Regions from separate parts of the Pseudoalteromonas sp. SG44-1 genome, predicted to be linked through region 2. Evidence: predicted binding sites of a transcription regulator. Region 2 holds the regulator's gene; the other holds the start of a gene.
What was found. Region 2 encodes FliA, which starts transcription of late flagellar genes. Its sites were predicted from a motif close to CTAAAGNTNNNNNNNNNNNNGCCGATA; they were not measured.
Positions count from the first base shown of each region.

Region 1: the regulator FliA is predicted to act here: its motif matches at 3,343-3,369, upstream of pomA (flagellar motor protein PomA).

Region 1 covers NZ_JACJEW010000021.1:2,508-10,713, reverse strand. The annotation lists gene dxs (1-deoxy-D-xylulose-5-phosphate synthase) at 27-1,892, opposite strand; gene ispA ((2E,6E)-farnesyl diphosphate synthase) at 1,998-2,885, opposite strand; gene H5187_RS11335 (exodeoxyribonuclease VII small subunit) at 2,889-3,131, opposite strand; gene pomA (flagellar motor protein PomA) at 3,433-4,200, shown strand; gene H5187_RS11325 (flagellar motor protein MotB) at 4,203-5,123, shown strand; gene H5187_RS11320 (hypothetical protein) at 5,271-5,753, shown strand; gene H5187_RS11315 (DNA topoisomerase III) at 5,826-7,736, shown strand; gene H5187_RS11310 (M20 family metallopeptidase) at 7,753-8,206, opposite strand, start outside.
Region 2 covers NZ_JACJEW010000010.1:62,638-70,843, forward strand. The annotation lists gene flhB (flagellar biosynthesis protein FlhB) at 1-93, shown strand, start outside; gene flhA (flagellar biosynthesis protein FlhA) at 189-2,297, shown strand; gene flhF (flagellar biosynthesis protein FlhF) at 2,321-3,802, shown strand; gene H5187_RS06800 (MinD/ParA family protein) at 3,795-4,655, shown strand; gene H5187_RS06805 (RNA polymerase sigma factor FliA) at 4,682-5,392, shown strand; gene cheY (chemotaxis response regulator CheY) at 5,433-5,816, shown strand; gene H5187_RS06815 (protein phosphatase CheZ) at 5,834-6,598, shown strand; gene H5187_RS06820 (chemotaxis protein CheA) at 6,613-8,206, shown strand, end outside.

The DNA of each region.
Region 1 (8,206 bases), on a different contig from region 2:
TGTTATTTTATTAACTTAAACTTTGGTTACTTAGTAATAAAGTTTTTTATGCTATCGAGTATACCTTGTGAGCCTAAGCCCATTTCATCATGCATTTGTTCTTGCGTGCCATGCTTGATGAACTCATCAGGAATACCTAAATTAAGGATGCTTACTGTTGCTTTTATAGCTGCTAAATATTCATTAACAGCAGAGCCTGCACCACCAACAATCGCGTTATCTTCAAGGGTTACAATGACGTCATGATCGGCTAATAAAGTGTCGATTAGTGCGCTATCAAGAGGTTTAACAAAACGCATATCAACGAGGCTAGCATTTAATTCATTGACTGCCAGTTGAGCGTTTTCAAGTAAAGTACCAAAGGATAAAACTGCGATTTTAGCGCCTTGTTTAATCACACGACCTTTACCAATTTCAAGCTCAGTCATTTGCTCGCAGATTTCAGTTGTGCCAGCACTACCACGAGGATAACGAACTGCAACAGGGCTGTTACAACGATAACCAGTGTACAGCATTTGACGACATTCATTAGTATCACTCGGTGCCATGATAATCATATTGGGGATACAACGGATAAAGCTTAAATCGTATGCGCCTTGATGAGTTTCGCCATCAGCACCAACAATACCAGCACGGTCAATTGCAAATAACACGGGTAAGTTTTGCAGAGCAACATCGTGAATAAGCTGATCGTAGGCACGTTGTAAAAAGCTTGAATAAATAGCGACAACTGGTTTTAAGCCTTCGCAGGCAAAACCTGCGGCTAAAGTAACCGCGTGTTGCTCGGCAATGGCAACATCAAAATATTGCTCAGGGTATTCTTTTGAAAAACGCACCATGCCTGAGCCTTCACGCATAGCCGGGGTGATTGCCATAAGCTTTTCATCTTGACTTGCCATGTCACACAACCAATCGCCAAATACTTTAGAAAAAGTCGCAGCGCCTGGTTTTGATTTTGGTAGGCTGGAAATCGCAGGGTCGAACTTAGGTACGCCGTGATAGCCTATTGGATCTGCTTCTGCTGGTTTATAGCCTTTACCTTTCTGGGTTTTGATATGCAGTAACTGCGGCCCTTTTAGGTTACGCATATTGCGCAGTGTATCAACCAACATGTTTACATCATGACCATCAATTGGGCCAATGTAATTTAAGCCTAACTCTTCAAAAAAGGTGCCTGGGATAACCATGCCTTTTAAGTGCTCTTCCATGCGGCTGGCTAATTCTTTTACTGGTGGCACGCCAGATAGCAGCTTTTTACTACCTTCACGAATGTTAGTGTAAAAACTGCCTGATAAGATACGAGCGAAATGATTAGTTAGTGCACCGACATTTTCAGAAATCGACATTTCGTTATCGTTTAATATGATCAGCATGTCAGATTTAACATCACCTAAGTGATTCATTGCTTCAAACGCCATGCCCGCGGTAATCGCACCATCACCAATAACCGCTACTGTTTTTCGTCCTTTGCCTTCTTTTTGCGCCGCAATTGACATGCCTAAAGCAGCAGAAATCGAGGTGCTTGAATGGCCAACACTAAAAGTGTCGTAGTGGCTTTCTTCACGAAATGGAAACGGATGTAAACCGTCTTTTTGGCGGATCGTGTGCATTTGATCACGGCGCCCTGTGAGAATTTTATGTGGGTATGCTTGATGGCCTACATCCCATACTAAGCGATCTTCAGGGGTGTTATATACATAATGAAGCGCTACAGTAAGCTCAACTGTGCCTAAACCTGATGCTAAGTGACCACTACTTTGCGAGACTGAGTTTAGTAAGTAATCACGTAACTCATTACTAAAAGCAGGTAATTTGTCTTGCGCTAAATCACGCAACTGGGCTGGTTCGTCAACCAAACCTAATAATGGATACTTGCTACTATCAAGTGTCATGATTTTTAATACATCCTTCGCTAACCAGAGGTCATTATAGCGTAATATTACTCTGATTCTTTAGTTATTTTGTACATCATTACTTGCTCAAGCTAGAGCCTAGAATTAATAATCGCGTTCAACAATATATTTTGCCAAGTTTTCTAGCTCAGAAGTGTCAGCATCTATTGCTGCTAACGCATCGAGTGCGCATTTTAGTAATGATTGTGCTTTTTGTTTTGCACCTGTAAGCCCAAGTAGAGCAGGGTAGGTCGCTTTATTTGCTGCAACATCGGAGCCTTGTGGTTTACCTAAGACTTGGGTATCACCTTCGATATCAAGAATATCGTCTTGCACCTGAAAAGCCAGCCCAATTGCATCACCAAACTGTTTTAATTGTAATAATGTTTGTTGATTTGTATCAGCTGCGCATAATGCACCTAAAGTAATTGCACAATTTAACAAAGCACCTGTTTTTAATTTATGGATACGTTCGAGCTCAGCTAAATTGACTAATTTGTCAGTCGCTGCAATATCCAGTGCTTGACCACCGACCATACCTTCAATACCCGATGCTTTGGCAAGTGCTGCAATCATTTTTAACTGTTGCTGTGCAGGAACGTTAAATGAATGGTTAGCAATTAAATCAAACGCTAATGTTTGCAGCGCATCACCGGCTAAAATAGCATGAGCTTCGCCATAGACAATATGGCAAGTCGGTCTACCACGTCGCAGGTCGTCGTCATCCATCGCGGGTAAATCATCATGAACTAACGAATAACTATGAATACATTCAATAGCAGCAGCCAACACGTCTAAATCTTGTTTATTTGCGCCAAGCATTTTTCCCGTGGCATACACTAAAAATGGTCGTAATCGTTTACCGCCATTTAAAACGCTGTAGTGGGTGGCTTGTTTGATGCTGTGCTCGGTATCGAGCGGTTGCTCAAAATACCGATTGAGAGTGGCTTCAACATCTTGTTGAGCACATTTTATTTGCTCTGTTATTAACACCCGTTATTCCAAATCATTATCAAAGTTAGTAAGTGGTGACTGACTATCACTACCCATTAAAATAGCTACTTTTTGTTCAGCTTGTTGTAACTTACTTGAAGATGCGCCGGCTAAAGCAATACCGCGTTCAAACTGTTTTAATGATTGCTCAAGGGAAAGCTCTCCTTGCTCCATTTCTGTGACGATTAAGGATAATTCATCAAGCGCTTGCTCGAAGCTTAGGTTCTCTGGTTTTTTCGTCGCCATACTGATTTAACTTAGATGATAGAAATGTGAGGCCAATTTTAGGGGGAATGCTAAACTAGGTCAAAGGGTGATGCATTTTTTTTGAATAATTAATTGTTTTCTTGCCACTTTTAATTATTTATACCTTTACTTAAGCCTTGCAGGTTATCAATGGTAGCTTAAAATGCTAAACAGGGTTGAAAACTTTCATTTCATTTTTTTCATTAAATGGTTTAAGTAATTCAATAGATTGCCGATAAGCTGTTAATAATAAAAATTTGTTGCTGGTAGCAACAAAGCATCGATTCCTCTGGAGGGGTAAGTGGATTTAGCAACCATTATAGGTATTCTCGGAGCTATTGGTCTTATTGCTATGTCAATGGTACTAAGTAGTGGCGGCGAAGTGGCTATGTTTTATAACACGCCATCGGTGGTTATTGTTTTCGGTGGTTCGATTTTTATAGTGTTATCAAACTATACGATGAGTCAATTCCTCGGTATCGGTAAAGTCGCGGCTAAAGCCTTCATGTTCAAAATAGAGTCACCTGAAGAGCTTATCGAAAAAGCAGTTGAACTTGCAGACTCGGCCCGTAAAGGCGGATTTTTAGCACTTGAGGAAGCAGAAATACCCAATGCGTTTATGCGTAAAGGGGTTGATATGCTTGTTGACGGTCATGACGCTGATGTTGTTCGTGCCACCTTGCAAAAAGATATTTCTCTTACTTCTACTCGTCATGAATCGGGGGCCGGTTTGTTTAAAGCGCTTGCCGATATTGCGCCTGCGATGGGTATGATAGGTACTTTGATTGGTCTAGTTGCGATGTTGTCGAATATGGATGACCCTAAAGCGATTGGTCCTGCGATGGCGGTAGCGCTTTTAACAACATTATATGGTGCGTTTTTAGCAAACGTGGTGGCAATTCCTATCCAAGTAAAATTGGAATTGCGTAAAGACGAAGAAGCAATGAATCAGCGGCTAATTTTAGATGCGGTATTAGGTATACAAGATGGCCAAAATCCAAAAGTCATCGAAGGTATTTTGAAAAACTACCTCGCTGAATCAAAACGAAAAGTGGATACTGAGGAGTAAGCATGTCAGATCAAGAGTGCAAGTGTCCACCACCCGGGTTACCAGCATGGATGGGTACCTTCGCGGATTTGATGTCACTATTGATGTGCTTCTTTGTACTTTTACTCGCGTTTTCAGAAATGGATGTACTTAAATTTAAACAAATCGCAGGCTCAATGAAGTTTGCCTTTGGTGTACAAAATAAAATAGAAGTAAAAGATATTCCCAAAGGAACATCCGTTATCGCGATGGAGTTCACCCCAGGTAAACCTGAACCTACTCCAATCGAAACCATTCAACAGCAAACTGTCGAAATGACCCAGCAAATGCTTGAGTTTCAGGCTGGTGATGAAAGCTCAGCTGGCGGTCGTCAAGAGCAACGCGGTAATAAGCGTGGCGGTGAGTCACAAAGTACAGCGCAACAACAAGCATCAGAACAATCTATTTCTGCAGCTGATCAAGAGCAGGTTAATGAGTTAGTTAAAAAGATAGCCCAGCAATTGGAACAACAAATCATGGATGGTGCTGTTGAGTTGGAATCATTAGGTCAGCAAATTATTATTCGTATTCGTGAAAATGGTTCATTTCCATCTGGGAGTGCATTTTTACAACCTAAGTTTAAACCAATCATTCGTGATATAGCTGCGTTACTAAAAGATGTGCCAGGTGAAATTACGGTGTCTGGTCATACTGATGATTTTCAAGTTTCGAATGAGCTGTATACCAATAACTGGGACTTATCATCGAAGCGTGCAGTTGCGGTTGCAACTGAAATGCAAAAAGCGCAAGGCTTTGATAAAACCAGAATGGTTGTTGTCGGTCATGCCGAAACTCGACCACTTGTTCCAAATGATTCTGATGCGGATAGACGACGTAATCGCCGCGTGGAAATTTCAATAATGCAAGGCAAGGCTAAGGAATCAGATCCGATAGATGTTCGTTAAGATGCTTGGCAAAGTACCTAATTTAGCTTAAAGTAGTTTTTTAACAAGTGTAACGGAGTGTCTGATGAAAAACGTTGATAAATATAGCTATATGCCGGGCAATGGTTCTGGTGGCGATGATGAAGAGAAGAATGTTAAGTAACGTCAATGCCTAATTGGGTGAACAATTTAATTTTTATACTTGAATATAGCTGGGTGTTATTTTTACTCCCAGCTATTTTTGTATTTTACATACGTAAGGATTGGTTGGCATTACGCTTTGTCTTGATTACAGCTGTTTTCTTCTTGTATGGCGCTGTGATTTATTCAAGCCTTAGAGAGTTAGATGACCCTTATATTTGGCGTTATGTAGTTTGGGCTTTTAATGATATTGCTTGGATGGCTTTGATTGCTTACTGGGCTATTAAAGATAAAGTGTATCTTTGGCAAAGTGTGATCGGTCAGTTGGTTGTAATTAGTGCGCCTATCTTACAATTATTTAGATTAGTGGATCGCCACCTTTGGGATTTATCGTATAGCACTATGCTATATAAAACGTTATTACCTTTAATCAATATTGGCACTGTCGTTGTGTGCTACCTTCCTCTGTTGTATTTATTTATGCGAAAAAATCGCAGTTTAAAGAGCTAATCATTAACTATTTGTAGATTAAATTACGTGTGCTAAACTACTGTGTAAATAACCAGTTGTTGATAGTGCCCTATGAAACTTTATATAGCCGAGAAGCCATCTTTAGGTCGTGCCATTGCTGATGCGCTACCAAAGCCTCATAAAAAACATGATGGCTATATTGAAGTGGCTAATGGCGATTGTGTTTCTTGGTGTATAGGTCACTTGCTCGAGCAGGCAGAGCCTGATGATTATAATGAGCAATATAAAAAATGGCGCTTTGATGACTTACCGATTATCCCACAGCAATGGCAGTTAAAAGCAAAATCTAAAACTCGTAAGCAACTTACGGTACTTAAAAAGTTAATCAAACAAGCTGATCAACTTGTTCATGCTGGTGATCCAGACCGAGAAGGGCAATTACTTGTTGATGAGGTGATTGAGCAAGTTAAACTTAGCCAAGCCAAAAAACAGCAAATTCAACGTTTATTGATCAGTGATTTGAATGTTAGCGCGGTTAAAAAGTCGCTGCAAAACGTTCGCTCTAACCGTGAATTTATTCCACTTAGTGTATCTGCTTTGGCGCGTTCGCGAGCTGATTGGCTGTTTGGTATGAATTTAACGCGCGCCTATACGCTTGCAGGTCAAAAAGCAGGGTTTGGTAATGTATTATCAGTAGGGCGTGTACAAACACCGATATTAGGATTGGTTGTCCAGCGTGATAACGAGATTGCTAATTTTGTGCCAAAACCTTTTTATGAAGTATTAGCTCATTTAAGTACCGAAAATAAAGAGCCGTTTACAGCAAAGTGGCAACCAAGCAAAGCGTGTGAACCTTATCAAGATGAAGAGGGGCGAGTGCTCCATCGAGGCCTTGCTGAGAATGTTGCGTCGCGAATTTCTAATCAATCAGGTGAAGTTACGGCGCTTGAACAAAAGCAGAAAAAGCAACAAGCACCTTTGCCGTATAATTTGTCAGCGTTACAAATTGATGCTGCGAAAGCTTTTTCAATGCCTGCACAAAAGGTATTGGATATTTGTCAAAATTTATATGAGCGTCACAAGCTAATTACCTATCCACGTTCAGACAATCGTTACTTGCCCAAAGATCATCACCAAGAAGCAGCCAGTATAATAAAGGCAATTGCCATCAATGGCGGGCAAAATGACACTCATTGCCAAGGCGCAGATGTGAGTAAACGCAGTAAGTGTTTTAACGACGCTAAGGTAGCTGCGCATCATGCCATTATTCCTACCGCTAAGCAGCAAAAGTCAGCAAGTTTGAGCGTTGAAGAAGGTAAAGTGTATGGTCTTATTAGCCGTCATTATCTGATCCAGTTTTATCCAGACTACATTTATAATGAAACAAAGGCTGAAATAACAATTAATGGTGGTATTTTTAAAGCCAACGCAAAACAAGATGTAAGTTTAGGCTTTAAAGCGTTAATGGGAAAAACCGCATTAAAAGATGAGCAGATATTGCCGCCATTAATTAAAGGGCAACAGTTGCAGTGTGAACGCGGTGAAGTAATTGATAAAATGACCAGCCCGCCAGCTCATTTCAATGATGCAACGCTGCTTAGTGCAATGACAGGTATTAGTCGGTACGTTAAAGATCCAGAAATCAAAAAAATACTCAAAGAAACAGATGGCTTAGGAACCGAAGCAACCAGAGCGGGTATTTTAGAGTTATTATTTAGAAGACAATTTTTAAGACGTCAAGGTAAACTCATTTTAGCAACCGATACAGGTAAAGCATTGATCAGTGCGTTACCGCATGGTTTAGCCAGCCCAGACCTAACCGCAAAATGGGAAGCATCGTTGGGCGACATAGCAGAACAACAAATGAGTTATCAACAATTTTTAAATCCTTTATTAGTGGATTTAGCGGCTTTTGTGGAACTTGCCAAAAATTGTGATAGCAACGTATTTGCACAATTACCAAAAACGCCGCAAAAGCGGCGTTTTACAAGAAAAACTAAACCAAAAACAAAATCGACTTAGTCATCCATTGCTAAGATTATTGATTAAACAAAGCCACCGCAGCGTTACTCATTGCAGTGATACCTGTGGGGATTGCAACTTTATAGTCAGGTGCAAATTTACTTGAATGTAGTGAAGGTAAAGTTGCCCCTGATGTTTGTGCCGCTTGATATTGAGCTTGCTCTACACCACCTAACCAAAATAAGGTGATAGGGATGTTTTTATCTGTGCGGCCATATAAACCAAAATCTTCCCCTGCCATAACCGCTTCGGTTTCAAGCACATTACTTTGTCCAATCGCCGAGCTAATCGCACTACGTACAATATTAGTTTGTGCAGGGTCGTTATATGTAGATGGGATTGACTCATCTTCATGTACATAAACCACAGGTATTAAGCTTTCATCCAATCCTGCACTTAATGCAATGCCTTTAGTTATACGTTTTATTGCTGCAATTTGTTGCTCGCGAATTTTAGGATTATAACTTCTA
Region 2 (8,206 bases):
GTATTTCAGCTTAAACGCTTTCAAAAAGGCCGTGGTAAACGCCCTACAAAATTGAATAAAACACTCCCAATTCCAGATGCCTATAAGTATTGATTTGAATAATCAGTATTCTTTTAAGCTAGTAATTAATAACTTGGAATAGTTATTGCAAATTCCGTTTAGTGTCAATTTTTTGAAATTGTAGAATTATGGAATTTAAAGCTGTATTACAACAACTTAATAAAGATAAAAAAGAGTATTTAAAAGGTGTTGGTACACCTTTGCTGGTGCTCGCTGCGTTGGGTATGGTGATTTTACCGTTACCGCCATTTTTACTCGACATTCTTTTCTCGTTTAATATAGCTTTAGCATTAGTGGTGTTGTTAGTGACAGTTTACACCATGAAGCCTGTTGAATTTGGTATGTTTCCAGCAGTGCTATTGATTGCAACGATTATGCGTTTGGCACTAAATGTTGCCAGTACCCGGGTGGTGCTGCTTGAAGGTCATAACGGTGGTGATGCCGCAGGTAAAGTTATTGAAGCTTTTGGTTCAGTGGTAATTGGTGGCAACTACGCGGTTGGTTTAGTGGTGTTTTTGATTTTGATTATCATCAACTTTGTGGTAATCACCAAAGGTGCAGGCAGGATCTCTGAAGTATCGGCACGCTTTACCTTAGATGCGATGCCAGGCAAACAAATGGCCATTGATGCTGACTTGAATGCGGGTTTTATTAGTGCAGAGCAAGCACGAGATCGCCGTGAAGAAGTCACCCGTGAAGCGGACTTTTATGGCTCTATGGATGGTGCGAGCAAGTTTGTAAAAGGTGATGCGATTGCTGGTATTGTAATACTGATCATCAATATTGTTGGCGGCTTGTTTGTTGGTATGATCCAGCATGATTTAAGCTTTGGCAACGCCATGGAAGTGTATACTTTGCTGACCATTGGTGATGGCTTAGTCGCACAATTACCATCATTACTGTTATCAATTGGCACTGCAATTGTTGTTACTCGTCAAAATGAATCGCTCAATATGGGCGATCAATTTAAGAAACAACTCGGTAACGAGAAATCATTATTTATCGCCTCGGGTATTTTAATCGTGATGGGTTTAGTACCGGGTATGCCACATTTTGCTTTTTTAAGTCTTGGTGCATTACTTGGTTACTTAGCGTATTACACCCAGCAAAATAAGCTAAAAGAAGCAGCAGCAAAAGAAGCAGAAGCTACCAATGGTGGTGCAACAGGCACTGGTGTTGCTAACAAGCAAGAGCAAAAAGAGCTAGGTTGGGATGATGTACAACAAGTTGATGTAATTGGCCTTGAAGTTGGCTATCGCTTAATTCCATTAGTTGATCAATCACAAGGTGGCGAACTATTAAACCGGATCAAAGGGGTACGTAAAAAGTTATCTCAAGAACTTGGTTTTTTAATTCCACCGGTGCATATTCGCGATAACTTAGAGTTAGACCCAAATGCATACAGAATTACCATGATGGGTGTTTCAAGTGGTGAGGGGGAGCTTAAGCACGGTGATGAGTTGGCTATTAATCCTGGCCAAGTATTTGGTCCAATAAAAGGCATTGCTACTAAAGATCCGGCCTTTGGTCTAGACGCTATTTGGATCAAACCAGATCAAAAAGATGAAGCACAATCACTCGGTTATACCGTGGTTGATGCAGCAACAGTGGTAGCAACGCATATTAGTCAGTTACTAACTAACAGCGCGGCCTTGTTACTCGGCCACGAGGAAGTGCAAAATCTATTAGATATGCTGGCAAAAAGTCATCCTCGTTTAGTTGAAGGGCTAGTGCCAGATATTTTACCACTAACAGCAATTGTTAAAGTATTACAAAATTTATTAAATGAAGGCGTTGCTATTCGCGATATGCGTTCAATTGTACAAACCCTTGTTGAGTATGGCCCTCGAAGCCAAGATCCTGATGTATTAACCGCAGCAGTGCGAATTTCACTGCGCAGATTAATTGTTCAAGACGCGGTTGGAATGTCATCAGAAATCCCTGTCATAACCTTGGCGCCTGAGTTGGAACAGATGTTGCATCAGTCACTACAAAATGCAGGCGACGAAGGTGCCGGAATAGAGCCAGGACTTGCAGAGCGACTTCAACAATCATTAAATGAAGCGCATCAAAACCAAGAAATGGCCGGTGAACCTTCGATATTGCTAACGTCAGGAATGTTACGCACTGTGTTATCTCGTTTTGTTAAGTACACCATTCCAGGATTGCGAGTGATGTCTTATCAAGAGGTACCAGACGAAAGACAGATCAAGATTGTCAGCTCAGTAGGCCAATAATCGGATTTTAAAGGGGTTGAACCATGAAAATAAAACGTTTTTTTGCTAAAGATATGCGCACCGCACTGAAAGAAGTTAAAGATGAACTCGGTGTAGATGCTGTAATCATGTCAAATAAAAAATTAGCCAATGGGGTAGAGATTGTTGCCGCCGTTGATTATGAAAAAGCAGCCCCGAAAGCACCTGCACAAGCACATGTTGCTACGGCACAAGCACAAACAAATGCTAACTTTGTTAAACCTGCGCCACAACGTTCACAGCCTGAGCCGCAAGCTGCGGTAGCTGATAGCTTACAAGCATTATTAGAGCGCCAATCACCGCGTCCACGTTCACCTGAGCTTGCATCGATGTTTAGCCAGTCAGGGATTGATACATCAACTCAGTATCAACCACAGCAACAACATCAAGCACAGCAAACTCGCCATGAACCACAAGCACATAATGATTTTGCTCGTCGCGATACTGCGTCGCGTCCACAAACGCAAGCACATAGCTTAGGTTTTGATGATGATCTAGAAAGTGGTTTTGATGATTTAGATACTCCGATGCCAACAAAAAGTGCACCCAAAACAGATGAAATTACCGCTATGCGTGATGAAATGGCAGCGATGCGTCAATTACTTGAGTATCAAGTATCTGGCTTGATGCAACAAGATTTAGCGCGTCGCGACCCTACTCGCGCATGCATGATCGATCGTTTAGTCGGAATGGGTATTGACAGTGAAGTTGCAGAGCAAATGGCCTGTTTTATTCCCGATGATGTGTCACGTCAGCAAGCATGGCAAGCGCTATTGCAAATGGTTGAAAACCAAATGCATACTACAAATAATGAAATACTACGCCAAGGCGGCGTATATGCACTTGTTGGCCCTACTGGGGTTGGTAAAACTACAACCGTGGCAAAACTTGCAGCCCTTGGCGCACAAAAATATGGCGCAGATAAAGTTGCGCTTATTACCACTGATACTTACCGTATTGGCGCTTATGAACAGCTTGCTACTTATGGCCGAATCATCGGTTGTGGTGTAAAACAAGTTAAAGATGCCAATGAATTAGCAGAAGTTTTATATCATTTACGAAATAAGCGTCTAGTATTAATAGATACAGCGGGAATGAGCCAACGTGATTTACGTTTAACTGAGCAGTTAAATACACTAATGCGTAATCAACGTGTCGATATTCGCAATTATTTAGTGCTCAGTGCGACCGCACAAATTAATGTTTTACAAGAAACCGTAAGACACTTTAAGAAGGTACAATTAAGTGGCTGTATTTTCACTAAATTAGACGAATCATTAAGTTTAGGTGAGATTATTAGTATAGCGATTCAAAATCGCCTTCCAATAGGGTATCTTACTAACGGTCAGCGCGTTCCAGAGGACATTCGGGTCGCCAATGCAGAGAAATTAGTAAAAAAAGCAGAACAATTGTATTTAAAAAGAACAAAAGCACAACATTCACGACGCCAAGCAGTAGCGTCAAGCACAGTAGGGATGTATGATTAACACAGTATTAGATCAAGCAAGTGGCCTGCGTAAAATGAGTCAAAACAATAATAACGGCGTTAAAGTTATCGCTGTAACAGGTGGCAAAGGTGGCGTAGGGAAAACTAACGTCTCACTTAACACTGCGATTGCGTTGGGTCAGCTCGGAAACCGAGTGTTAGTACTGGATGCCGATTTGGGTTTAGCAAATTGTGATGTGATGTTAGGACTTAGGGTAGAGCGTAATCTATCTCATGTACTATCAGGTGAATGCGAGCTCGATGAAATTTTAGTTGAAGGGCCTGCAGGAATTAAAATAGTACCAGCGACGTCAGGCTCACAAAGTATGGTGGAACTTTCACCATCAGAACATGCTGGTTTAATTCGCGCTTTTAGTGAATTAAATACCGAATTTGATATATTAATTGTTGATACTGCTGCTGGTATCTCTGACATGGTATTAAGTTTTTCGCGCGCAGCGCAAGATGTCATGGTAGTAGTATGTGATGAACCGAGCTCAATAACTGATGCTTATGCATTAATCAAAGTATTGAGTCGTGAGCACGGTGTGTATAAATTTAAAATCGTTGCTAATATGGTGCGCAGCATGCGTGAAGGCCAGGAACTATTTGCTAAGCTCTCAAAAGTAACGGATCGCTTTTTGGATGTCTCAATGGAATTGGTAGCAACAGTCCCGTATGATGAAAATATGCGTAAAGCAACTCGTCGTCAGAAAGTGATTGTTGATTTATTTCCAAGTTCCCCAGCAGCAATAGCATTTAAAACATTAGCGACAAAAGCAGTTAAATGGCCTATACCTAATCAACCATCTGGTCATTTAGAATTTTTCATAGAAAAATTAGTAAACGGCTAACTATGACGGCATCGGTGAATAAAGCGATGGGATATCAATCGACACAAAATTTAAATGTGATTGTTGAGCGACATGCTTCCTTAGTCAAAAAAGTGGCTTGTCATTTAATCGCTCGTTTACCCGCGAGTGTGCAACTCGATGATTTGATTCAATCGGGGATGATAGGGTTAATTGAAGCATCAAAGAACTTTGATGCGACTAAAGGTGCAAGCTTTGAAACCTTTGCAGGCATTCGTATCCGTGGTGCGATGCTGGATGAAATGCGCCGAGGTGATTGGGCTCCACGCTCAGTGCACCGTAATAGCCGCAGAGTCGCTGAAGCGATTAGTGAGCTAGAAAGCAGCCTGAATCGAGAACCTAAAGACAGTGAAGTTGCTGAAAAACTTGATATTACGCTAGATGAGTACCATCATATTCTTAGTGATGTAAATTCAAGTAAAGTGTTAGGTATAGAAGACTTAGGGGTAGATGAAGATGTTATCACACCAGTGGGACATGATTTAGCACTGGACAAGCCCTTTAATAACGTTAAAAATGAACGCTTTAATCAATCATTATTAACAGCTATACAATCTTTACCTGAACGAGATGGGTTAGTATTGTCGCTGTATTATAACGATGAAATGAATTTAAAAGAGATTGGACATATACTCGATGTAAGTGAATCGCGTGTGAGTCAGATACATGGTCAGGCGATGATTAAGCTCAAAGCAAAAATCAATGACTGGATTAATTAGTAGTAAGTAAATATAGGTTCAGACCTCACCGGAGGATGTTTTGGATAAAAACATGAAAATTCTTGTTGTTGATGATTTTTCGACGATGAGACGTATTATCAAAAATCTGTTAAGAGATTTGGGTTTTACAAATGTACAAGAAGCTGACGATGGCTCAACAGCTTTACCGATGTTGCAGAATCAAGAATTTGATTTTGTAGTTACAGATTGGAACATGCCTGGCATGCAAGGAATCGATCTCTTGCGCGCTATTAGGGCCGATGACAGCCTGAAACACATTCCTGTTTTAATGGTAACAGCAGAAGCTAAAAAAGAACAAATTGTTGCTGCTGCACAAGCTGGTGTTAACGGTTATATCGTTAAACCATTTACAGCTGCAACACTGAAAACCAAATTGGAAAAAGTGTTTGAGCGTTTAGGTTAAATAAATAGGAGAGGCTTATGTCAGCACCTGCTGCGCCTCAGATCAGTTTAGAACAAGCCCGTCAGCTTGTGGTTTACCTTGAAAACGGTGAACAAGATAAAGCTGATCAGTTAATTATTGATGCGGCGTCAAAAGAGCAATCAGAATTATTTGCCGAAGTAGGCAAACTTACGCGTCAGCTTCATGATGCGTTGAAAAATTTTGAGCTTGATACACGTTTAGCTGATTTGACCAAAGATGCACTACCCGACGCGAAGCAGCGTCTTAACTATGTTATGGAAATGACCGAAAACGCTGCTAATAAAACCATGGATGCTGTAGAAGCAAGTTTACCCATTGCCCAACAGCTTGCTGATGACATTTCAGACATTAAACCCACTTGGGATCGTTTAATGAATCGTGAAATTGAGCTAGGTGAATTTAAAACACTTTGCCATAGCTTAGATAAGTTCATGAATAGCTCGCAAACTAAAACGGATGAGTTGCAAGGACTCATGACCAATGTGTTAATGGCACAAGATTTTCAAGATTTAACCGGTCAAGTGATCCGTCGGGTTATCGAGCTTGTTAGAGAAGTAGAAGACAGCTTGATCCACTTGTTGACAGCATTTGGCAGCCAAGATGATAGCGAAACAAAAACAATAGCACCAGTCATTGAAAAACCGCCTGCTGAAAATACACTTGCAGGCCCTGAAGGGCCAATTATTGATAAAGAATCTCGTGATGATGTTGTCTCAGGACAAGATGATGTTGATGATTTATTATCAAGCTTGGGCTTCTAAGAGGAGAAAACTGCATGAGCTTTGAAGTCGATGAAGATATTTTACAAGATTTTCTAGTAGAGGCTGGAGAAATTCTTGAGCTTTTGTCAGAACAGCTGGTGGAGCTTGAAAATAACCCAGATGATACCGAATTACTCAATGCAATTTTCCGTGGTTTTCATACGGTAAAAGGCGGCGCAGGCTTTTTAAGCATGACTGAACTAGTCGATGCTTGCCATGGTGCAGAGAACGTTTTCGATTTATTGCGTCAAGGTGTTCGTAAGGTTAATTCCGAACTGATGGACGTGATCTTGCAAGCACTCGATACTATCAACGAAATGTTTGCGACTATCCAAAGTAGAGAAAAACCAGAACCAGCAAATCCAGAATTACTCGCTGTTTTACATAAATTAGGGCTGCCGCCAACGGCTGAAGAATTAACTGGCAGTGCTGAACCTGCAGGCGATATCCCTGTTGTTGATGCTGATGATATTTTAGATGATTCTGACGATCCATTTGCGCTAGACTCATTATTTGATGGTCAAGTTGATAGCGATCAAAAAGATGTTCAAATCGATGAGATAACAGAAGATGAATTTGAGAGCCTGCTTGATGAGCTCCACGGACAAGGGCAAAGTCCTATAACGCCAACAACCACTGTCAGCAATGAATCATCAAATAGTGATATTACTGATGATGAATTTGATAATTTATTGGATGAATTGCACGGCATTGGTAGCTTCGGTCTAGTAAGTAATAAAGATACTGCAGGCACCGAAAGTGCTGCGCCTAAACCGGCCCAAGCACCTTTAGCACCGACGAAAAGTAATGGTCCAGATGAAATCAGCGATGATGAATTTGAAGCTTTACTTGATGAATTACATGGTAAAGGCAGCGCGCCACAAGCGGTCGCTGAGACTGAGCCAGCACCCGCTAAAAAAGCACCAACACCTGCACCTGCACCTGTTGCCGCAGCTAAGCCAGTGCCCAAACCAGCAGTGTCTGAGCCTGTGAAAGCAGCTGAAAAATCCGCACCAGCTCCAGCGACAGCTGTTGCTAAAAAACCAGCTCCTCCACAAGCTGATACGACGGTGCGTGTTGATACAAAACGCCTAGATCAAATAATGAACATGGTTGGTGAACTGGTATTGGTTCGCAATCGTTTAGTCAGTTTAGCAACCAATACTGAAAGTGAAGCGATGGGTAAAGCCATTTCGAATCTTGATGTAGTAACCGCAGACTTGCAAGGTGCGGTAATGAAAACGCGGATGCAACCGATCAAGAAAGTGTTTGGTCGTTTTCCTCGCGTAGTCCGTGATTTAGCCCGCAGTTTGAGAAAAGACATTAACTTACTGCTCGTGGGTGAAGAAACCGATTTAGATAAAAACTTAGTTGAGGCACTGGCAGATCCTTTAGTCCACTTGGTGCGCAACTCGGTTGACCATGGTATTGAAATGCCTGATGTGCGTGAAGCGGCAGGTAAGTCAAGAACTGGGACTGTTACTTTATCAGCATCGCAAGAGGGTGATCATATTTTGCTCACCATTCGTGATGATGGTGCAGGTATGGACCCTGAAAAACTGAAAAAAATAGCAATCAATAAAGGGGTGCTTGATCACGAGCAAGCAG